4 regions of the Arthrobacter sp. NPDC092385 genome follow, and region 2 is predicted to be linked to each of the others. Evidence: riboswitches for the same ligand, from Rfam matches in the RefSeq annotation. Region 2 holds a riboswitch; each other region holds the start of a gene.
What was found. Region 2 has a riboswitch for S-adenosylmethionine ahead of ACIQCY_RS15995 (PIN domain-containing protein). Riboswitches for the same ligand answer to the same signal wherever they lie in the genome.

Region 1 (5,590 bases), on a different contig from region 2:
CTGCGGGCGCTGGGCACCGGGCCCGCACCGGAAGCGTCCGCGGAACTCGCCCAGTTGATGGCCGACGGCGGGAAGGCGCCCCAGAGCCGCCGGAACAAGCGTCGGATCACCTTTCTGGGAGGCGCACTCGCCGTGTCGATGGGTGTCGGGATGTCCGGTGTCGCGGCGGGAACCCTCCATCTCCCCTACGGCCTCGGCGACGCCGTCGATTCGATCGCCCGCTTCAGCGTGCATCACGATCCCGACCATCACGATCCCGACCGTCCGGAGCCCGCTGCGCCCGTCGTCGCGCCGTCCATCGAGAGCCCTGCGGGGGCCCTCGCGGTGCCGGTTCCGGCGCCGTCCGCCATCGCGGCGGTTCCGGCTGTTCCCGTTGCTGGGGACCCGACCGGTCCCGGCGACGTTTCCGGTGCCGGAGCCGGAACGGTGACGCCCGAGGTGCCTTCCATCGGAGGAAGGACGGCACCCGGTGCGCCGCTGGCCATGCCTGCAGTACCTCCGGTAGCCACCGAGAAGCCGCCCGTCGGGCAGGTACCGGCCGCCCCGGGTACTCCACCGGTGCAGGACCTGCGACCCGCCACCGTCCCCGGCGGACGCGTCCCGGGCACCCCGACAGGGGAGACGCCGCCGGGAGACGGCAAGCGCAAGGGCCAGGTCGACCAGGGAAAGCTGCAGGACAGGAACACGGTCCAGAAGGACGGCACGGTCCAGGGCGACGGCAGGGGCCAGGACACGCAGGCTGAGGGGGTAGTCACCAGCACCGGTCCTGAGCGGGGGGATCGCGACGTCCGCAGGTCCTTCGCCGGCCCGGATCCCTCCTGGCGCCTCACGCCCGTCGAGCAGGCCGACGAACCGATGTTCCTGGCTGGTCCGTTCTCCGACGATGATGCAGGGATGTCGCTCTTCCTCGCCGACGCGGACATTCTTGCGTACGCGGAAGCGGACGCCGACGTCGAACAGGCCGCCGGGCCGGCGAACGACCCCTCCGGCGATGCCGCTCCGGACGAGCCCGCCACTGGGGTGGAACCGCCGGCCGAGCCCGTCACCGTCGTGGAACCGACGGCCGAGCCGCTCGCCGTGGTCGAACCGACGGCCGAGCCCGTCACTGTGGAACCGCCGGCCGTGAAGTCGCCGGCGCCCGTCGCCGAGGACGGCTGACGCCGGCTACGAGGTGATCTGCCGCTTCGACGAGATGACGCCGGTGTTGAAGCCGGCGAGGTTGAGTCCTCCGTGGAACCGCGCGTGCTCGATCTTGATGCAGCGGTCCATCACCACGTTCAGGCCGGCCTTCTCGGCATCGCGGGCCACGTCCTCGTGCCACGATCCCAGCTGCAGCCACAGGGTTTTCGCGCCGACGTCCAGCGTCTCCTGCAGCACCGAGGGCAGGTCGTCGTGCTTGCGGAAGACATCCACGACGTCGGGCACCTCCGGCAGGTCCTTGAGCGACGCGTACGCCGGCTGCCCCAGGATCTCCTTGGCCACCGGGTTCACGAAGTACAGGCGGTACGGCGAGGAGGACTGCAGGTAGGTCGCGACGAAGTAGGACGCACGGGAGGGCTTGTCCGATGCCCCGACGATCGCCACGGACTTCGCGTTCCTCAGCAGGTTCAGCCGTTCGGGGGCCGAAGGCCCCTCCCAGGTCCGTTCCGGTGCGGTGCTGCTCATGCTCCCACTCCTACTGCCCGTGTTGCCGACGGGTCGTCGTCGTTCTCTCCCGCGGACTCCTGGGGGAGTTCGGCGAATGCTGCGTCCGGGGACTCCACGGCAGCTGCGAGCGCCTGGTCGATGTCCCACAGGATGTCGTCGAGGTCCTCCAGCCCCACCGAGATCCTGACCAGGTCCTCGGGCACGCCCGCGGCGACGAGCTGCTCGGCGGAGAGCTGCTGGTGCGTCGTCGAGCCGGGATGGATCACGAGGGTGCGGGAATCGCCGACGTTGGCGAGGTGCGAGGCCAGCTGCAGCGACTCGATGAACTTCTGGCCCGCCTTGCGGCCGCCCTTGATGCCGAAGCTGAAGACCGAGCCGGGTCCCTGCGGCAGGTAGGTCTTCGCGCGCTCATGGTGTGCATGCGTGGGCAGACCCGCGTAGTTGACGTACTCCACGCGCGGGTCGGCCTGCAGCCACTCGGCCACGGCCTGCGCGTTCTCGAGGTGCTCGTCGAGACGCTGCGCGAGGGTTTCGACGCCCTGCAGGAGCTGGAAGGCCGACGACGGCGAGAGCGAGGGCCCGATGTCACGGAGCTGCTCGGTGCGGAGCTTGGTGAGGAAACCGTACTCGCCGAAGTTCCCCCACCACTGGATGTTGCCGTAGGAGGGCACCGGCTCGGTCATCATGGGGAACTTGCCGTTGCCCCAGTTGAAGCGCCCGCTCTCCACGATCACGCCGCCGAGGGTGGTGCCGTGCCCGCCGATGAACTTGGTGGCGGAGTGGATCACGATGTCCGCGCCGTGCTCGATCGGCCTCACGAGGTAGGGGGTGCTCAGCGTCGAGTCGACGATGAAGGGTATTCCGGCGTCGTGCGCGACCTTCGCCAGCCCGGCGAGGTCCGCGATCTCGCCCGAGGGGTTCGCGATCACCTCGGCGTAGACGGCCTTGGTGTTGTCGCGGATCGCGGCCGCGTAGTCGGCCGGGTCCGTTCCGGGCACGAAGGTTGTCTCGATGCCGAACCGGCGGAGCGTGACGTCCAGCTGGGTCACCGTCCCGCCGTACAGCTGGGAGGCGGCGACGATGTGGTCGCCGGCCTGGCACAGGGCGGCGAAGGTGATGAACTCCGCGCTCATGCCCGACGCCGTCGCGACCGCCCCGATGCCGCCCTCGAGCGACGCGATGCGCTCCTCGAACGCGGCGACCGTGGGATTGCCGATACGCGAGTAGATGTTGCCGTACTTCTGCAGTGCGAAGAGATTGGCGGCGTCGTTGGTGTCCTTGAACACGAACGACGTCGTCTGGTAGATCGGCACCGCCCGGGCGCCGTGCGTGGCGTCGGGGGTCCCGCCGGCGTGGAGCGCACGCGTGCGGAAACCGAAGGAACGTTCTGCCATCAGACACCTGCCTTGCTGGGTCGGGATACTGCGAGGGTGGATTCGGGATCGAAGTCGACGCCGGCCTTGCGGGCGGCGTCGGCCTCCAGTTCGCGCACGATCGGCAGGATGTCCGTGCCGAAGGCCGCGACTTCCTCCTGGAAGTGCAGGTAGCAGGTGAGGAAGAGGTTCACGCCGATCTTCTTGTACTCGACGATGCGCTCGGCGATCTGCTCGGGCGTCCCGATGAGCTGCGTCTTGAAGCCGTCGTTGTACTGCACGAGGTCCTCGAAGCTGGAGTCGGCCCACATGCCCTTGCCGTCCTTCGTCGACGCGCCGGCTTCCTGCACGGCGTCCCGGAAGCCCTCGACGGCGGGGCGGTGCGCCTTCTCGACGATCTCGCGCAGGGTGTCGCGTGCCTCCTTCTCGGAGTCACGCGCGATCACGAAGCCGTTGAGCCCGTACCGGGGATGCCGGCCGGCCTCCTGTGCTGAGGCCCGGACTCCTGCGACGTTCTCCTTGAAGCCCTCGAGGTCCTTCCCGTTGGAGAAGTACCAGTCCGCCACCCGTCCGGCGGTCGCCTGGGCCGCTGTCGAGTTCCCGCCGAAGAAGATCTCGGGGTGCGGGCGGCCTGGGACGTCCACGGGGGCCGGGCTCAGGGTGAAGTTGTTGATGTCGTAGTACTTCCCCGACTGGCTGTAGCCCTCTTCGGTCCACAGGCCGCGCAGCACCCGGATGAACTCCTCGGTGCGGACGTAGCGTTCATCGTGCTCGAGCCACTCGAGGCCGAAGTTGACGAACTCGTCCTTGAGCCACCCGGAGACGATGTTGACCGCTGCGCGGCCGTTGGAGATGTGGTCCGCGGTGATGATGTATTTCGCCAGGACGCCCGGGTGCCACATGCCCGGGTGGACGGCGGCGATCACCTTCAGCTTCTCGGTCGCGGCCAGGAGGGCGAGGGAGAAGCTCGTCGCCTCGTGCTGCTTGTCGGCGCCGTAGGACGCGGCGTAGCGGGTCTGGGAGAGCGCGTACTCGAAACCGGCGTCCTCGGCGATGCGCGCGAGCTTCCTGTTGTAGTCGAAGTCCCAGCTGGTGCGCTGTTCGATGGTCGAGACCACCAGGCCGCCGCTGACGTTGGGAACCCAGTAGGCGAATTTGAGGGGGGCGGAAAGGTCGGCGACGCTCATGGTTTCCTCCATCGGTCTGGCAGTAGCACCCTTCTGTCGCCGTGGAACACGGAGGCCAGGGTTGCTGCGGCGTCAATGAGCCAGATCTCTCAGCCGCTCCGGATGGTCAGGTCGAGTGTGACACCGAGGTGCTGCAGAACCAAAACAATGTGTCCCCGTATGAGGTCCTGTCTCGAAGCCATCAGTGCACTGAGGACCTTGACAAAGCCGGGAACGCATCAAAGACTGGCCGTGGGAGCGCTTCCATGGGGATGGACCAGCGCTCCGCATTCGGGCGATCACGCCAACCACCACCACATGAGGAGCAATGATGCTCAGCATTTCCAGGACGTGTGCAGTGACCCTTGCCGTAGCAGGGGTTCTGGTCTCCACCGCATTCTCCGCCCTGCCGGCCTCTGCCCAGGGGCCCAAGGACGGTCCGGAACAGGGAGCGGCTTCGTCCGCCACCGAGTTCTATGTCCCGATGAAGAACCACTATCACGAGGCCCAGCGCCAGATCGCGGAGTTGCGGTCTTCCGGCGACCGTGCGACCGCCGACAGCCTCAGCGCCATGGTCTCGGCTCCACAGGCTGTCTGGGTCACGGGCAGCGATCCCGCCACCGTCACGCAGGAGGTGCGGACCACCACGCATCGCGCGGCAGGCAAGGGCCAGGTGCCCGTGCTCGCCGCGTACAACCTGCCCTTCCGTGACTGTTCGCAGTACTCGGCCGGCGGAGCGACCGACGTCGCCGGCTACAAGGCCTGGGTGGACGCGCTCGCCGCGGGCATCGAGGACAGGGCGGCCATGGTGGTGCTCGAGCCGGACGGGCTCGGCATCATCCCCTGGAACCGCGGGCTCGACGGCAACCTCGAGTGGTGCCAGCCGGCAGAGGCGAACGCCCGGACCGCGGCGGCAGAGCGCTTCGAGATGCTCAACTACGCGGTGGACCAGCTGAAGGCGCTTCCCAACACCAGGGTGTACCTCGACGGGACGCACAGCGCCTGGCTCGGTACCGGTGAGATCTCGAGCAGGCTCGTGAAAGCCGGTGTGCAGAAGGCCGACGGCTTCTTCCTGAACGTCTCCAACTACGAACTCACCGAACGCCAGGTGAAGTTCGGCAGCTGGGTGTCCCAGTGCATCTACTACGCCACCGAGATCAACCCGGGGGCCTACGGTTCCTGTGGCAGCCAGTACTATCCGGCGTCGCCCACCGACTTCTCCACCTGGGGACTGACTGACGCCTGGTACGCGAAGAACGTGGCGGGCGCGGCGAACGCGCCGTCGAACGACGAGCTTGCACACTTCGTCATCGATACGAGCCGCAACGGCAAGGGCCCCTGGGTCCCCACGGCCGCCTACCCGGACCCTCAGGTCTGGTGCAACCCGCCGGGCCGCGGACTGGG
Region 2 (5,590 bases):
TGATCGAGCAGCACAGCGCGATCACACCGAAGCAGAACAGCAGGCCGCGGCCGTCGTCAGCGGCGACCTGCAAAACGACGTCGACGCCCAGAACGCAACCGCCAACGCGCAGCAGCTGTGGGACTCCGGCGACCGCCGCGCCAAGCTTGCCGACACTCTCATGGAACGAACCGGTGATACCCCGATCGGTCGGGAAGCCGTCGCCGCAGCCCTCGCCACCGACCTCAGCAACGGCACACCACCCTCAGCCGCGGTGAAGGGCCGTGTGATCGCACAGCGACGATCTAAGACGGCCGACATCGGAAAGGCCAAGTCACGGGACTTCGGCCGCGGATAGCGCCCTGCAGAACCGAAGGAAATGGAAGAGGGAGGGACAGCCGGTTTAACTGCTCCCCGGAAGTTGGACTGAGAAATTCGGTGTCGACTCCCGGGGAGCAGTTTTTATGGATGCACTCCCGCAACGCGTTCCCCGTCATGGATCCCTTCCACGTCGTCCGCTTGGCAGGCGATGGGCTCGACCGGTGCCGGCAACGCATCCAACAAGTGACACTCGGGCATCCGGGTCGTGATGGGATCCGCTCTACCGGGCCCGCCGAACACTGCATACCGGCGCCGACCTGCTCACCGAGAAGCAGACCATGCGTCTCTACGCTGTCTTCTGGACCGAGGATCACCTCGAGGTGGAGGCGACGTGGGGGATCTATCAGCGGATCGTCACCGCGTACCGGGAACCCGACAAAAAGAAGGGAAAGGAGCTGATGCGGGCCGTCGTTATATCGGTCACCGCCGGCGTTCCAGCGGCCCTGGTCGAGATCTGCAGGGTCGGCCGGACCCTCAAACAATGTGCCGGTGATGTGCTCGCGTTCTTCCACCGGCCTGGCACCAGCGATGGGCCCACGGAAGCGATCAGTGGACTGCTCGAGCACCTGCGCGGATCAGCCCTCGGGTTCCGGAACCTCACCCATTACATCGCCCGATCGATGCTCGAATCAGGCGGCTTCAGACCCTACTTACACTCTCATTTACGATGGACCCCAATGACCTTTCCCAAATAGTCAATCAGTGATAGAGGGTCAGGACCGTTGGGCGGTAAGCTCGGCACGCACGATGTCTGCGCCCGCCGTTAGTGCGCTTAGCTTTTCGAATGCGACGTTCCGGGGTAGCGGTGCCATACCGCAGTTCGTGCTGGGAATCAGTTTGTCCGGCCCGACGAATGTGAGAGCCGCCCGGAGGGTATCGGCAACTTCCTCAGGGGTTTCGATCGTCTCGCTCGCCACATCAATGGCTCCGAGCATGACTTTCTTGCCACGGATGAGTTCAATGAGATCCATCGGGACATGGGAGTGGTGGCATTCCAGCGAGACGATATCGATGGACGACTGCCGTAGGAGTGGAAACGATTTTTCGTACTGCCGCCACTCTGGCCCGAGGGTCGCCTTCCAATCGTTGTTCGCTTTAATCCCGTAGCCGTAGCAGATGTGCACGGCTGTCTCTGCACGTAGTCCTTCTGCCGCTCTTTCCAGCGTGGCTACTCCCCAGTCCTGTACCTCCTCGTGAAAGACGTTGAATGCGGGTTCATCGAACTGAATGATGTCAACGCCTGCTGCCTCGAGCTCCTTCGCTTCCTCGTTGAGGATCGTCGCGAACTCCCACGCCAGCGCTTGTCGGCTTTTGTAATGGCGGTCGTAGAGTGTGTCGATCATTGTCATCGGTCCGGGGAGCGTCCACTTGATCGGTTGATCGGTCTGTCCGCGCAGGAACGTCGCATCCGCGACGAACACGGGTTTGTCACGGCTTACGGCACCGACGACGCTTGGCACGCTCGCGTCGTATCGATCGCGGATCCGGACGGTCTCGCGCTGCTTGAAGTCGACCCCGGTGAGATGTTCAATGAACGTCGTGACGAAATGCTGACGCGTCTGTTCCCCGTCGCTGATGATGTCGATGCCGTGTCGGTGCTGCTCGTGGACGGCGCTGCGGAGGGCATCCTGCTTACCTTCGACCAGCGCGCCGTCGCGTAACTTCCACGGGGACCACAGAGTCTCTGGCTGCGCGAGCCATGATGGTTTCGGCAAGCTGCCGACGATAGCGGTGGGGAGAAGTGTGTTCATTTTGATGCCTTTCGCCCGTCAGTTGACGGGAGTGAGATGGTCGGTGACCAAATGTTCCAGGACAAGCTTGTGCGGCGTGATGAGGTGTTCCTCCGTGTACTGCCCCTGCACGACTGCAAGCCGGTTGCGTTCGATGCGGTCATAATTGATGTCCGTCCGGGTGAAGTCCTGCGATTCCAGGCTCGGCCGGTAGATACTTCCGGCGGTCGAGTTCGCGTTGTAGATTTCCGGTCGGTAGATCTTCTGGAAACTTTCCATCGTGCTGACGGTGGCGATGAGTTGCAGGTCGGAATAGTCCGTGAGTAGATCGCCGCGGAAATAGAAAGCAAGCGGTGCTACGGCGCCCCGTGGCATGAAGTAGCGGGCTTGCAGTCCCATCTTCTTGAAATAGTCGTCCGTCAGCGAGAAGTCGTCCTGCTCGTACTCGACGCCAAGAACCGGGTGGCGGACATCCGTTCGACGATAGGTCCGGCTCGTCGAGACGCTGATACAGATCACCGGCGACTTCGGGAAGTGTTCTCGGTACGCGGCGGAGTCGAGGAAGCGCTGGAAGAGCACGCCATGCAGCGCACCGAAGTCCTCGGGAACGACGAACTCCGTCGTGCCTTCATTGACCGACGGCAGCCGGATACTGAAGTCGTAGTCGCGGACATACGACGAGAAGTTATTTCCCACGATCCCTGCGTGACGTTCCCCGGAGCGCGGGTCGAGGATGTGAATGTCGAGCATCTCGAGCAGCGGAAAGCGTTGGTGTGCCCCTTGTGCGGAGAACTCGAGCTCGACGGAGACAATGTCGAGCTCGACGACATAATGATCCCGTCGTGCATCACCTCGCTCCGCAAGGTCGTTCAATCGGTGATCAATCATCTCCAGGACGTTACGGAGGTTCTGCTGCCGATTCTCGCCCCGGGCGAGATTAGCGAAATTCGTGGTGGCCCTCGACGTGGTCGACGGCACGTAGTGCTCATCGAAACGGGTCGTGGAAATGCTGAAGGTGATCTTATGCGCCATGCGCGGTTACTCCAATAGTTCCGGGATCGTGGTGCCAAGCTCCTTCTGGCGTTGGAGGAGGTCCACCACGGCAGTGGTGAGCAGTCCTTCGAATTCCGGTGTCCGTTCCAGGGTGAACCCGTCCTCGGCAAAGGTGCGGGCGGCGTTGGCGGCGATCAGTTCCGGTGTGCGCGGCAGCGAGCCGGCGAGGCTGGTGGAGATGCGATCGAGTGTCATGATGCTGTCCTTTCCATCGGTCCTGCCATTAGCACCTTTCCGGACAGGGAATCCGGGGGAAGCTGCAGCGTCATGGAGGCAGGTCTCTCAGCTGCTCTGGATGGTGTGGCTTAGGGCTCTAAATCCACCGGTGACGTAAGGCACGCCCCCTCCACGACCATCGGCCGAGCACCAGACGGAGGGGCTGCGCACCATCATGAACAGCAATCGGTGCGGCGGGAAAGTCTTACGTCATGTGTCCTAGAAATTCGTTGTATGACGACGGGAGGCTCGTCCGCAGCCCGTGAACTGCCTGTAGTCCGTCGGGGACGTGTCATCGGCATGCATGTTCGCGTCACAGGAAATTACGTGCTTATACTTCCAACAGCTTCATGAACTGTGGCCGCCAAGCTCCGACTTGGTCACATACCAACCCCGCGCTCGGTGGGTGGTTCGGATGACGAAGCGGTCCGCATTCGCCCCTCTTCGGGGTACCTGGTGCGGGCAAGAGCTCCCGAAAGGACGCGGCCCGGTGCCGCCCGCCCATGGCTACTACTTCCCCAAGTGCTGAGTCCCACGCCGAGGTTCCACTGTCGGCAGTGAGCATTCACGACTACGAAGCATTGATGGCTCCACGCGAAGCGTTCGTAGACTTCCTCCTGAGACCCCATGTGGTTCTACATCGCTTGGAGAATGCTGGTCTGCCTGCGCTGGCAGTCTGAGGAATGGCACGCACAAGCGGCCTGCTTCTGGATACCGACGTCATCGTGGAGTTGTGGAGCTCACGCCCTTCAACGGCTGTCGTCGATTTTCTTCAGCGGAGGCGACACTCTCGGATCTTCGTCTCCGCTTTGACGATCGGAGAGCTGCATCTGGTGACCCGGGAGAACCAGCAATACCAGACCATCGGTGCCTGGGTGCAGGAGTTCGTGGACACCTACAGCTCGAACATTCTTCCCGTCGACGTTGATATCGCCGCTGTATGGGGGCCGATGCTGAGCGACGCCGAGGTGTCCGCAGTCGATTCCCTCATTGCCGCGACCGCCATTCATAAGAGCCTTTCCATCGTGTCGGGACATTTGGAGGTCTACCGGAGGTTCGCGGTGTCGGCCATTAATCCCTGGATTCCAGAAGCGCAGTCCACCGCGGATGAGGCCCCACCGCTCCCGCGTTCCCGGACAGGACCGGTGACGCAGCCTGTCTAGACGATTCGACCTCAAGTCCTAACTACTTCTGCCGAAGGAGCATCTTCGATGAGTACCGGTGACGCTGGCTGTACGGCCACCTCCCAGATCCATGCAGGTTATGAACCGCAGGCGCCCTACCGGCCCGTGGCGGTCCCCATCTATCAGACCGCGGCTTACGAATTCCCGGACTACGCGTCGGCCCGGCGCATGTTCGCGTTGAAGGAGCCAGGCTTCACCTACACGCGGACCGGTAATCCGACGGTGGCGGTGCTGGAGCAGCGGATCGCCGCGCTCGACGGCGGCGTGGCCGCGCTGGCCACGGCGACCGGGCAGGCCGCCGTCGCCGTCGCCCTGCTGGCGCTGGTCCGCGGCGGGCAGCACATCGTGGCGTCGTCGAAGCTGTACGGGGGGACGGTGGACCTGCTGACGGACACCTTCGACGATTTCGGGATCGAGGTCAGCTTCGCCGATCCCGCACATCCCGGTGCCTGGCAGGACGCTGTGCTTCCGACGACGCGGGCCTTCCTGACCGAATCCATCGGCAATCCGCTGGCCACGCTGCAGGACCTGCCGGCGATCGCCGCGGTCGCTCATGCCGCCGGGGTGCCGCTGGTGGTGGACAACACGCTGGCGACTCCCGCCCTGTTCCGGCCCCTCGATCACGGGGCCGACATCGTGGTGTATTCGGCCACGAAGTTCCTCGGCGGGCACGGGAGTACCCTCGCGGGCGCCGTGGTCGACGGTGGGCGGTTCGATTTCTCCGCCTACCCGGACCGGTGGCCGCAGCTCACCCGTCCCAAGCGCCGCTACGGCGGGGAGATCCTGTGGGAGCGCCACGGCCACGGCGCGTACCTGGCCCTCGCACGCAGCAAGTACCTGCACGATCTGGGTCCCTCGCTCGCACCGGGCAGTGCCGCGCAGATCCTGCAGGGGCTGGAGACCCTGGACATCCGGGTGGCCCGGCACGCCCAGAACACCCGGGACGTCATCCGGTTCCTGGCGGGCCACCCGGCCGTCGCAGCGGTGCATCACCCCTCCGTTCCGGGCCACCCGCAGGCCGGACTCGCGGCCAGGGACTTTCCGCAC
Region 3 (5,590 bases), on a different contig from region 2:
GCGGACGGACCAGTCAAGGTACGCCCGCTGATCAGCGGCGCGCAGCGGCAGCAGCTCGCGCAGGGCCGGCTCGTCCACCTGCACGATCGCGATGCCGGCCGCCTCCAGGTCCGCGATCTCGTCCCGCAGGGCGAGCGCCACCTGGTTGGCCGTCTCGCCCAGCGGCTGGTCGTCGCGGACGAAGGACCAGGCCAGGATGGTGACCGGGCCGGTGAGCATGCCCTTGAGCGGCCGCTCGGTCAGCGATTGGGCGAAGCTGATCCACGGGACCGTGAACGCCTGCGGGCGCGTGACGTCGCCCCACAAAATGGACGGGCGGGTGCAGCGCGAGCCGTAGGACTGCACCCAGCCCTGCTCCGTCGCCGCGAAGCCGTCGAGGTTCTCCGCGAAGTACTGCACCATGTCGTTGCGTTCCGGCTCGCCGTGCACCAGCACGTCCAAGCCGAGTCCCTCCTGCAGCCGCACCACGCGGGTGATCTCCTCCCGCAGGAACTGCTCGTACCCCGCCTGCGGGATGTTGCCGCTGCGGGCCGCGGCACGGGCGGCGCGGACCTCACCGGTCTGCGGGAAGGAACCGATGGTGGTGGTCGGCAGCAGGGGCAGCCCCAGCCTCTCCTGCTGCAGCTCGGCCCGGTGTGCGGCGGAGCCGCGGGTGAACGCCTCCTCGGTCAGTCCGCCGGTGCGCGTACGCACCCGGTCCACGACGACGCCGTCGAACAGCGCGCGTTCGCGCAGCACCGCCTCCGCAGCCTGGAGGTGATCGGCGACTGCCGTGCGGCCCTCGGCGAGTCCGCGCGCCAGGACCACCACCTCGCGGACCTTCTGGTCGGCGAAGGCGAGCCAGGCCGGCAGGTGGTCCGGCAGGGCGGACTCGGCCGCGACGTCGTGCGGCACGTGCAGCAGCGAGGTGGACGTCGCCGTGCTGACCGCATGCGCGGTCTCAGACTGCAGCCCCTCCAGCACGGCGAGAGAGGACTGCAGGTCGTTCCCCCAGACGTTCCGTCCGTCCACGACGCCGGCCACGAGGCGCGTGCCGCCCAGTGCCCGCAGCGCCCCGACCGAGGGCCGGGCCCCCCGGACCAGGTCCGCGTGCACCGCCTCCACGCCTGCCGCGGCGAGCACTGCCAGTGCCTGGCCCGGTTCCGCCGGATCACCGGCGGTACCGTAACCCGTGGTCACGAGGAGGGCCGGCCGGTCCACGGCACCCGCCAGCTGCCGGTACGCCCGCTCCACCGGCCCGCCCGGCGCCGCCAGCTCGCCGCCGCGGTCGCCCACGAGGCCCGGCTCGTCCAGCTGCACCCATGCGGCGCCCGCTTCCGCCAGCGCAGCGAGGATCCCCGCGTAGGCCGCCACGGCGTCGTCGATCCGGGACAGCGGGTCGAACCCGGCGGGCGCCCCCTCCTCGGCCTTGGCCAGCAGCAGGTAGGTCACGGGACCCACCAGCACCGGGCGCAGCACGGCGCCGCGGTCCTTCTGCCGGCGAACGATGGATGTCAGGCGGTGGGCCACCGCGGCGAACGTGGTCCCCGGGCCGATTTCGGGGACCAGGTAGTGGTAGTTCGTGTCGAACCACTTGGTCAGCTCCAGCGGCGCGCGGTCGCCGTCGCCCCGGGCCAGCGTGAAGTAGGCCGCGGTGTCCACGGAACCGTCCTCGCCGGCCAGGTCCGCGAAGCGGGACGGCAGCGCGCCCAGGGCGGCCGTGGCGTCGAGCACCTGGTCGTAGAGGGCGAAATCCGCGGGGATGGAGGAATCTGCCTCTTTCAGGCCCAGCTCGGCGAGCCGTGAGACCGTGCGGTCCTGCAGCTGCTCGGCCGCACGGTGCAGCCCTGCCTCGTCCAGGCGGCCTGCCCAGTAGGCTTCCAGGGCCTTCTTCAGCTCCCGGTCCGGCCCGATGCGCGGGTAGCCGAGGATCGTGGCGGCGGGGAAGGTGGTACTCATGTGGTGCTCCTTCGAAGGTGGTGTCGGGTCTGGATCTGGTGGGTCCGGGGCGTTCAGGCCGGGACGGCGCCGGCGAGGCGAGCCGCCGGGAGGTCGAGCTGTTCGACGACGTCGACGGACGCGCGGAAGTCGTTGAAGGTGTACAGATGGAGGCCGGGGGCTCCTGCCTCGAAGGCCGCACGGGCCAGCACTGCCGCTGCCCGCACGCCGATCCGCCGTCGTTCGGCCTCGCTCGAGGCCGTTTCCAGGCGGTGCAGCAGCCCGGCGTCGGGACGTACGCCGGTCATGAGGGCCAGCCGCTCGAGCCGCCGGACACTGACGGTGGGCATCACGCCGGGGATGATCGGGATGCTGACGCCGGCCGCACGGGCTGCGAGGACCAGGCGCACGTACTCGGCGGGGTCGAAGTACACCTGCGTGATCGCGAAATCGGCGCCGGAACGCTGCTTCGAGATCAGCACCTCGACATCGTGCAGGAACGACGGCGACTCGAGGTGCCTGGTCGGGTAGGCCGCGACCCCCACGGCGAGCCGGCCACCGGCGAGTGAGGCGCCGTGCCTGGCCTCGACCCCGCGGATCAGTTCCACCAGGTCCCGGGCGAAGGGCAGCTCGCCGCGGAACACCCCTGGATCCGCCGGCAGGTCACCGCGCAGCGCCAGGATGCCCCTGACGCCCAGCCCGACGAACTGCCGCACCAGCAGGTCCAGGCCCTCCCGCGTCTCCCCCACGCAGCAGAGGTGGGCCACCGGTCGGAGCCGGGTGCTGGTGACCAGGTGCCCGATGAGCTCGACGGACGCCCGTCGTCGTGCCGGTGTGCCGCTGTAGGTCACCGAGACGTAGTCGGGACGGGTGGCTCCGAGTTCGTCGATGGTCCGCAGCACGGCGTCGCCGGCCTCCGGGGTGGCCGGCGGGTACAGCTCGTAGGAGAGCGACGGCGGTACCGCTCCGTGTCCAGGAAATGCCATTCGAACTCCTCGGTAGGGCCGAGGGAGTGCACCAGCAGGATGCCGCGGCCCAGTGGTACCGGGCGCGGGCGCGCCGGGTCCTCACGTGGGTTCACTGATGTGTCTCCATCGGTTCTGGCATTAGCACCGGTTCCGCTGCCCCCGAGGGCACAGCCGAATGGTTGCTGCGGCGTCAACAAGCCAGATCTCTCGGCCGCTCTTGATGGTTGGTGGGATCACTCTAAGCAGCGAGCCGTGCCGGGCGGCAAACCTGACGCAACATGGCGTCCCGTGACGTTGTGAGACCAGGCGTCCGTCACAAAGGGCGATCGTTACGTCATGGAACGACGCCGGGAGGACCCGCGGGCTGCTCGCCCGCCGTCCAGGGATTGATCGCCGGGACCGCGAGCCTCCGGTACGGTTCGGTGTTCCCCGACACGACGGCGAGTCCCCTGTGGAGGGCCGTCGCCGCGATCAGGGAATCGGCGAGGGCCACGTCGGCGTGGTCGGCAAGGGGCGCCCACGCCACGGCGACGTCGGCATCCACGGACAGGATGTTGGGCCCGAACCGCTCAGCGAATTCGTGCAGCCAGGCCTCCAGGTCCGGGAAGTGCTCGTTCCGGCGGCCCAGCGAATGCAGCTCGCCGAGGCTCAGCGCGGAGACGAAGATCCGGAAGTGGCGGCGCCGGTGGAGGAAACCGGTGACGGCGGGATGAGGGCTCGGGCTCCGCAGCTCCGCGATGACGTCGGTGTCCAGGAGGAGCCCGCTCGGCGGTGCCATTCCTCAGCTACCCGTCGGTCCCCGGCCGGCCCTCACCGCGGAGCCGCCTCCGGACGGCGGCACGAGGAGGAAGGCGACGAACGCCTCCCGCGGAGCGGTGAGCACCTCGTAGTCCTGGATGCTGAGGGCCACCATCGGGATCTCTGCGGCGGATGCGTCGACTGGGAAGGGTGTCATGGGACGGCACGGGGCCGCGTCCTTTCGCGAGCTCTTGCCCGTACCAGATACCCCGGGAGGGGCGAATGCGGGCCGCTTCGTCATCCGAACCACCCTATGAGCGCGGGGTTGGTATGCGGCCCAGTCGGAGCTTGGCGGCCGCAGTTCTTGAAGCTGTTGGAAGTATAACCACGCAGGGGCCGCCAGCATCAACGCCCCCGGTCATGGTGCTGCACGCGTCAGGACCGTCGCCGGCCGGCGACGGCGCGCGCCTCGGTGAGGAACTGTTCGGCGACGGCCAGCCGGGACAGCGCCTCCGCGGCACCGTCATCGCCCCCCGTGCGGCTCCGCGCTCCCGCGACGAGCGTGAGGCTGACGGCGGCGGCCCGGCTCCTGAGCGCGGCCGGGTCCACCTGCTCGTCGAAGGCCCGCAGGAAGCGCAGGAGGGCCTGCGGCACGTGGGCGTATCCGGCGTGGAGTCCCGGCAGGACGGCGACGTGGCCGAGGAAGCAGGCGAGGTCGTCGACGAAGCGCCCGGGTCCGAGTGCATCGACGTCCAGCAGCCCGGACACGGCGCCGTCCGTGATGAGGATGTTTCCCTCGTAGAAGTCACCGTGGGTGGGCACGAGCGGGCCGGCGTCGCTCGAACGGACGGCGTCGTCGATGGCCGCGGCGAGGCGTCGGATCCGGGCGGCCTCGGAGGGCAGGGCCGCCACCGCACCTTCGCCGTAGTCCCTGACGCGGGCGGCCCAGGGCGGGCGTACGGGCAGGGCGAGGACCGCGGGCGGCAGGGAGGTGAGGACGTGCACCAGGGCGGCGGGGTCGACGTCGGTCGCGCCGTCCCGCATGAGGAGCTCGGCGAGGGGCGTGCCCGGGGCAGGGTGCATGGCCACCACGTCCTGCATCGGCTCGCCGGCGAGGACCGGCGCGGGCACGCCGGCGGCCCGGAGCATCCGGTGCCGTTCCGCGAGCGACGCCGCGCCCTGGCGCCGCAGGACCTTCAGGTAGCGGCGCTCGTCCCCGTTCCGGGCCAGGACCACGGCCCGGCGCAGGGGGCGGTAGCTGCGGAGTTCGAGGAGGGTGTCTCCCGGCTCGAGCCCGGGGCCGAAGGCGAAGGGTGTGCTGCGCTCCGGGTCGAGGGCCAGGGGCAGGCCCGGCAGGAGCGGATCGAAGGGATGCACCCAGACCGAGAGCGCCCCGGCGCCGCGGCGGTGGACCACCGCGACGGCGTCCGCCCCCTGCTGGATGACGCAGGAGGTGATACAGGCGTGCGTCGGGACGGGCAGTGGTGCCGGGCCAGGGACCGGAGAACTGCGGCGCTGCGCGCCGCAGGCGTCGCCGGCCGGCCGGACGTCGATGGAGTACACGCCCGTGACGCCGGCGCCGGGACGGTGGTGGACGGCCCCGAGCTGCCAGGACTCGAGCTCCCATCCGGCGGGAGCCAGCGCCCGCTGCAGGATCCCGCCCGGCGCGTCCGACTCGAGGAGCGCGATGGTCTCCTGCTCGCGGATGATGCGTGCGTCCTTCGCCCTCATGCGAACCTCAGGGGTCGGTCACGGGCGCGGCCGGCATCCGGCTGCCCGTGGCATGGGTACCGGTCAGGCGCGACGACGCTGCAGGACGTCGTCGAGGTTGATGCGCCCCGTGGAGGGGGCGGGGTTCGCCGACTCGTCCGCGGCGTCGTCCGCCTCCGCAGCGACGCGGGCAGCAGCCTCGGAGGCCTTGATGGGAGTCCGGGTCGTGGGCTTCGGCGCTTCGGGGAGGTCCAGCG
Region 4 (5,590 bases), on a different contig from region 2:
ATCCCGCCACGGGCTCGGCTGCGGCCTCCCTCGGCGCCTACCTGCGTGCTCGGGGCGAGGTTCAGCCGCCGGCCACCCTCACCGTACACCAGGGGGCCGACGTCGGGCGCCCGTCGGTCATCACGGTGCTCATACCCGAGAGCGGGGGCATGACGGTGTCCGGCGGAGCGGTCCGGATCCCCGGCTAGGTGGATGCACCGGATCACCGGCGGGCAGCCCGCGCTCAGGCCCCGGTCGGGGCCTCCCGTGCCGTCGCCTTCGGTGCCGATCCGATGGACCAGACCCGCGGGGGTACCGCACCATTGACCGAGTGGTCGCCGATGATCCTCGCCTTGAAGACCCACGGGTTGTGGTTGGCGGCGGTACGTGCGTTCCGCCAGTGGCGGTCGAAGTTCTTCGCCGTACTCACCCCGGACGCCGCGAGCGCATTGAAGACGTCCGACGTCGCCCGGGTGGCGAGCGCCGACAGGATCACCTGGGCCTTCGCCGTCTCGAGCTCGGCGACGTCGTTGCGCCGCTCGTCCTCGACCTCGTCGTCGAGGAAGGCACCCTCGTACGCGTGCTGCAGGGCCCTCGCGGCCCGCTCGACCGTCGCGTCGGCCGCGTACGCTGCCGCGGACACCTCGCCGATGACCTGCAGGATCTGCGGGTCGGCCGCGAACGACGACGCATTGCCGTGGCTGAAGATGCGCGTGCGGTTCCGTACCTCGTGGGCGACGTCCCGCTCCGCGGCCGTGATGGTGCCGGCGAGGACGGCGAGCAGCACCGCCTGGTAGAACGCCGTCTGGTACTTGAACCGCGTGTCGAAGTCGATGACGTTCTCGGCGTCCACGCGTGCGCCGTCGAAGGTCGACGTCCCTGAGCCGGTGGTCTGCTGGCCGAAGCCGTCCCAGTCGTCCGCGTGCGTGACGCCGGGCTGATGGGTGCTGACCACGGCGATCACCTTCACGCCGTTGTCGGTGCGCTGTGCGAACGTGTCGATCCAGTCCGCGAAGATGCTCCCGGTCGAGTAGTACTTGGTGCCGGTGATGCGGAAGCCGCCGTCGTTCCTGTCCGGGTCCGGGCTGACCTTCGTGATGACGTCGCCGATCGTCACGCCGCCCACCTCGGTCCAGGAGTTACCGATCGTCTCGCCGTCCACGAAGCGCTTGAGCCACGTCTCGCGCTGCCGTCCGGTCGAGACGAGGCGGTCCTCCACGAAGGCGAAGTGTGCTCGCAGGGCCTGCGGGATGTTGGAATCCGCGGCTGCGAGCTCGGTGAGCAACCGGAACAGCTGGGGCAGGGATGCTCCGAAGCCGCCGTCGGCCACCGGTACCCTGAGGGCGCCGAAGCCGGCCTCGATGAGCGACCGGATCTCCTGTCGGGGCAGCTCGTGGTCGCGTTCCCGGCGGGAGGCGCCCTCGGCGATCCTCGCGAAGAGGGGACGGAAGCGGGCGGCCAGGAGTTCGTAGTCCGCGTCGGCGGTGGGAGGAGTGTGCGTCAGGGTGGTCATGGTGGACCTTTCCGGGAGGGATGGTGACTGATGGGGGACGGAGAGGACAGGCGGAGGGCGCGGGCGGGCGGAGCGGTGGAGTATCAGGCGGAGACGGGGGTGCGGGGTGCAACGGCGGGTGCGGGGCGCGTACTGAGCGTTGCGGCCGCGACGAACAGGACCCCCAGCACCGCGGCGGCCGCGATGACCGAGGATCCGCCCGTCGGCCAGGCACCGTTCAGGCCGAGGACCGCCGGGATCACCGTGCCGGCCGTGCCCACGAGGATCGCGCTCCAGCCCGTGATCCGGGTGAGGCGGGCTGCGCCGCGGGCGAGCAGCAGGAAGAAGAGCGCCCAGAGCACCGCCCAGCTGAGCCACAGCACCGAACTGACGGGATCGCCGTCGGCCGCCGTGCCTGCGAAGACGAGGGCCAGCACGGCGACGAAGCCGCAGAACCAGCCGACACCGGCGGATCCGAGGCCGGCCACCGAGCTCAGGCCCACGTACAGGTAGGTGAGTCCGAAGAGGACGATCCCACCGGCCGAAGCGGCGGTGCCGGGCCCACCGGCCGACGCGATGAGCAGCGCGAAGACCAGTTGCAGTGTGCCGATGGCGAGGTTGAAGAAACCGGAATCGCGCGGCGCCACCCGGCCCAGGAGGCCGAGGCCGTTGATCAGGAGGGCTGCTCCGGAGAGCAGGAGGCAGATGTACGACATGGGTGTCCCATCGACGGGACGCGGACCCGCAGGTACGCGCCGTGCTTGCCCCGGCACGGTCCGCACGGGGCCTGATCTTCACCTGGGGCACCCCACCACGGAGGGGGTTGCCGCCCGACGAGCCAGGGCTTCGCGTCGGGACTCTTGATCTGTGGTCCCCAGACTAGGTGGTCCAAGGGGCCGGGCACAGGGATGCGACGGCGGATAACGCGCCGTGACGCCCCGTGACTCTCCGTGCTCCCGCGCTGCCCCGTCGTCGTCGGAGCGCAGCAGCGGGTGACGCGGAGGTCAGGTCACGGCCGGTAGCCGAAGGCCGCCAGTCCGAGGTCGGGGTGGGCCTGGAAGCCCATCGCACGATAGAACGGGTGCGACCGCGCTCCGTCCTCGGATCCGTCCGCGTCGGTACTGAGTGCCACGAACATGCAGTGGCCGTAGCGCGAGCGGACCTCGTGCATCAGGGCACGGCCTACCCCGCGGCGCTGCGCTCCGGGGTGCACGAGGATGTCCTGGACGTAGCAGATGGACTCTCCGTCCGAGACGGTGCGCGCGAGGCCGAGCAGGCGGCCGTCCTCGTCCCGTGCGGCAAGAACGAGGTGTGAGCCTGCAAGGCTGCGCCGCAGCCTGTCGGGGTCGCGGGTGTAGGCGGTCCACCCGACGGCTTCGTAGAGTGCGAGCGCTTCCGCGAGGGGCGGGATCTGCCCGGCGATGATGTCCACGTCGCCCACCCTAGCCGCCGGCCCTCACGGCTCTACGGTGCGGCGATCGGAGCGGTCCGTGCCTTCGTGGCGGTGATCAGGTCGCCGGGCGTCAACTCGATGTCCAGCCCTCGCTGGCCTCCGGACACGAAGACCGTGGGGTGGTCGAGGGCGGTGGCGTCGAGGACCACGGGGGAGGGCCGGCGCTGCCCGATCGGGGAGATGCCACCGAGGACGTACCCGGTCTTCCGCTGGGCGACGGCGGGATCGGCCATCGTCGCCTTCCTTCCGCCGAGCGCGGCGGCCAGGGCCTTCAGGTCCAGTGTTCCGCTGACCGGGACGACGGCGGCCACGAGCGAACCGTCGACGCTGGTCATGAGGGTCTTGAAGACCCGCGCGGGTGCCACGCCCAGCGCGGCGGCGGCCTCGAGCCCGTAGCTCGAGACGCCGTCCTGGTGCTGGTAGGGCCGGGCGGTGAAATCGATTCCGGCTGCCGAGAGGGCAGCGAGCGCGGGGGTGCTGCGGGAGCCTGTCGGTTTCCTGCCCACTGCACCTCCTCGGGGTATCACGACACCGAAGCGACGTCCCGAACCGCCACGGAATCCAGCTCCGGCCGGCCCCAGGCTCCGGCGAAGTCGCAGGACAGGATGAACCCGGCCATGATTGGGCCCGTCAGGACGAGCCCTTCGACGTAATCTACGCCGTCGCGCTGGACGGGTTCCACTCCGCGCGACTGGAGGGCCTCGAGCAGGACGTCGGTGTCCAGCGCGTCGTCAGCCCGGAGGGAGCACCAGTACACGTACAGGCCTTCCACCTCGTCGAGGGTTGCATGGGAGCCGTCGCCGGTGACGGTGGTGCAGTCCTGGAGGAAATTCTCGATGTGCTGCGTCATGGTGTGTGTTCCTTTGCAGTGTCGGAAGCAGTGTCGGAAGCGGTGCCGAAGAAGGACCGGCCGGCGGGGGATGTCCGGCTCGGCGCGGTCGGCCCGGTCGGTGCGGAGGCAGTGCACGCTGCGCCTGATCCGTGTCAGCCTGCGGGGATGGCAGGGGAGGGCGGAGGCGTCAGGACGCCACGGGCGGAGCGGGAGTGTGCTCGGGGAGATCGTGCAGGCGGGATGGGAATCCGGCCGCGTGGGGCTGTGGAAGAAGGGCTTCCTGGTTGTTCATGGTGCACGCTCCCTCTCGGGGATGGTGCTCTGCTTTTGGGTACCCGGCGGACGCGCCAGGGTAACGAAGAGAAGAACCGAAGACAGCCGCCTTCTTCTAGACAACTACCCCCACCCTACGCTTTTTCCGCCCCGCCGGCGCAAGGAGGCTCAGCTACAGTACAGATATGCCCTCGATCCGCCCCCGGAACCGCCGGGCGACCATCAACGATGTGGCGACGGCCGCCGGCCTCTCGCGCGGCACGGTATCGCGGGTGGTCAACGGTGAGAGGTACGTCTCCGACGAGGCGAAGATCGCCGTCGAAGAAGCCATCGCGCGTGTCGGCTACGTACGCAATTCGGCCGCCCGGAACCTGGTCACCCAGGAGTCCCGCGCGATCGCCCTGATCATCCACGAACCCCATTCGCTCCTGTTCGAGGACCCGAACATCGGGTCCATCCTCCTCGGCGCCAATGCGGTCCTCTCGAAGGCCGATTACCAGCTCGTCTCGCTGATCATCGACTCCGACCGCGACAGCCGACGGGTAGCCGACTACCTCCGCGGCGGGCTCGTGGACGGAGCGGTGATCGTCTCCGCACGGGCCTCCGACCCGATCGCTTCCGCTGTACGGGACATCGGCGTCCCCGCGGCCTTCGTGGGACACCCGCCGGGGACGCCGGACCTGCCCTACGTTGCCATCGACAACGCCGCTGCGGCACGCGCCATCACGGAACGCCTCGTGGAGACGGGCCGACGGCGGATCGGCATGATCGCCAGCGCCATGGACCGCGATTCGGGGCACGACCGCTTCACCGGCTTCCGGGAAGCGCTGGGCGAGCGCTTCGACGCCTCACTGGTGGTCGAGTACCCGCTGTACACCTATGCGGCCGGTCTCGAGGGCATGCAGGAACTGCTGCACCGCTGCCCCGACATCGACGGCGTCTTCGCCGCATCGGATGCCGTCGCGGCCGGTGCCATGACCGCCCTGCAGGAATCCGGGCGCAAGGTGCCCGACGACGTCGGGATCGTCGGCTTCGACGACAGCAGCTGGGCCCTCCGGACACGGCCGCAGCTCTCCACGGTCAGGCAGCCCGCGGACCTCCTGGGCAGCACGGCGGCCGAGCTCGTCCTGGCGCAGATCAGGGGACTGCCGAGCCCGGTGCAGGTGCTCGACACCGCCGTCGTCTGGCGGGATTCGGCGTAGCCCTGACGGAGTTCGACACGACGGAGTTCGGCAAGGAGGACTGCCATGTGGATCGGGTTCGTCGAGTTCGACGTCCTGCTCGGCGACGTGCACTCGCTGAAGGGCAAGCGGTCCGTGGTGCGCCCGCTGGTGTCGGACCTCCGCCGGACGTTCGAGCTGTCCGTCGCCGAAGTGGGGCACCAGGACCTGCACCGCCGGGCCGTCGTCGGGGTCGGGGTGGTCGGAGGCGACCGGCAGCACGTGGTGGACGTGCTGGACCGCGTGGAGCGATTCGTCGCGGCGAGGCCGGAGATCGAGCTGCTGAGCGCGCGGCGACGGCTCCTCAGCAGCGAGGACTAGCTGCACTCGGCCGGGACGGC

Region 1: linked by a shared signal. The riboswitch ahead of sfnG (dimethylsulfone monooxygenase SfnG) and the one ahead of ACIQCY_RS15995 (PIN domain-containing protein) in region 2 are both predicted to bind S-adenosylmethionine.
Region 3: linked by a shared signal. The riboswitch ahead of ACIQCY_RS03980 (methylenetetrahydrofolate reductase) and the one ahead of ACIQCY_RS15995 (PIN domain-containing protein) in region 2 are both predicted to bind S-adenosylmethionine.
Region 4: linked by a shared signal. The riboswitch ahead of ACIQCY_RS04170 (AmiS/UreI family transporter) and the one ahead of ACIQCY_RS15995 (PIN domain-containing protein) in region 2 are both predicted to bind S-adenosylmethionine.

The regions. Positions count from the first base shown of each region.
Region 1 covers NZ_JBIVQL010000009.1:81,070-86,659, reverse strand. Annotated here, with positions in the region: gene ACIQCY_RS12795 (hypothetical protein) at 1-1,158, shown strand, start outside; gene ACIQCY_RS12790 (CoA-binding protein) at 1,165-1,665, opposite strand; gene ACIQCY_RS12785 (O-acetylhomoserine aminocarboxypropyltransferase/cysteine synthase family protein) at 1,662-3,041, opposite strand; gene sfnG (dimethylsulfone monooxygenase SfnG) at 3,041-4,219, opposite strand; SAM riboswitch class I at 4,213-4,316, opposite strand; gene ACIQCY_RS12775 (glycoside hydrolase family 6 protein) at 4,545-5,590, shown strand, end outside.
Region 2 covers NZ_JBIVQL010000016.1:29,642-35,231, reverse strand. Annotated here, with positions in the region: gene ACIQCY_RS16020 (hypothetical protein) at 1-337, shown strand, start outside; partial or broken gene ACIQCY_RS16015 (transposase) at 460-1,055, shown strand; gene ACIQCY_RS16010 (methionine synthase) at 1,074-2,111, opposite strand; gene ACIQCY_RS16005 (putative oxygenase MesX) at 2,130-3,122, opposite strand; gene ACIQCY_RS16000 (hypothetical protein) at 3,129-3,338, opposite strand; SAM riboswitch class IV at 3,706-3,834, shown strand; gene ACIQCY_RS15995 (PIN domain-containing protein) at 4,043-4,522, shown strand; gene ACIQCY_RS15990 (O-acetylhomoserine aminocarboxypropyltransferase/cysteine synthase family protein) at 4,571-5,590, shown strand, end outside.
Region 3 covers NZ_JBIVQL010000002.1:184,160-189,749, forward strand. Annotated here, with positions in the region: gene metE (5-methyltetrahydropteroyltriglutamate--homocysteine S-methyltransferase) at 1-1,938, opposite strand, end outside; gene ACIQCY_RS03980 (methylenetetrahydrofolate reductase) at 1,992-2,903, opposite strand; SAM riboswitch class I at 3,006-3,112, opposite strand; gene ACIQCY_RS03985 (PIN domain-containing protein) at 3,220-3,663, opposite strand; gene ACIQCY_RS03990 (hypothetical protein) at 3,667-3,840, opposite strand; SAM riboswitch class IV at 3,866-3,993, opposite strand; gene ACIQCY_RS03995 (phosphotransferase) at 4,059-5,354, opposite strand; gene ACIQCY_RS04000 (hypothetical protein) at 5,418-5,590, opposite strand, start outside.
Region 4 covers NZ_JBIVQL010000002.1:224,239-229,828, reverse strand. Annotated here, with positions in the region: gene ACIQCY_RS04180 (PhzF family phenazine biosynthesis protein) at 1-188, shown strand, start outside; gene ACIQCY_RS04175 (acyl-CoA dehydrogenase family protein) at 224-1,492, opposite strand; gene ACIQCY_RS04170 (AmiS/UreI family transporter) at 1,576-2,187, opposite strand; SAM riboswitch class IV at 2,224-2,337, opposite strand; gene ACIQCY_RS04165 (GNAT family N-acetyltransferase) at 2,481-2,903, opposite strand; gene ybaK (Cys-tRNA(Pro) deacylase) at 2,936-3,430, opposite strand; gene ACIQCY_RS04155 (hypothetical protein) at 3,448-3,774, opposite strand; gene ACIQCY_RS04150 (LacI family DNA-binding transcriptional regulator) at 4,215-5,231, shown strand; gene ACIQCY_RS04145 (DUF503 domain-containing protein) at 5,277-5,570, shown strand.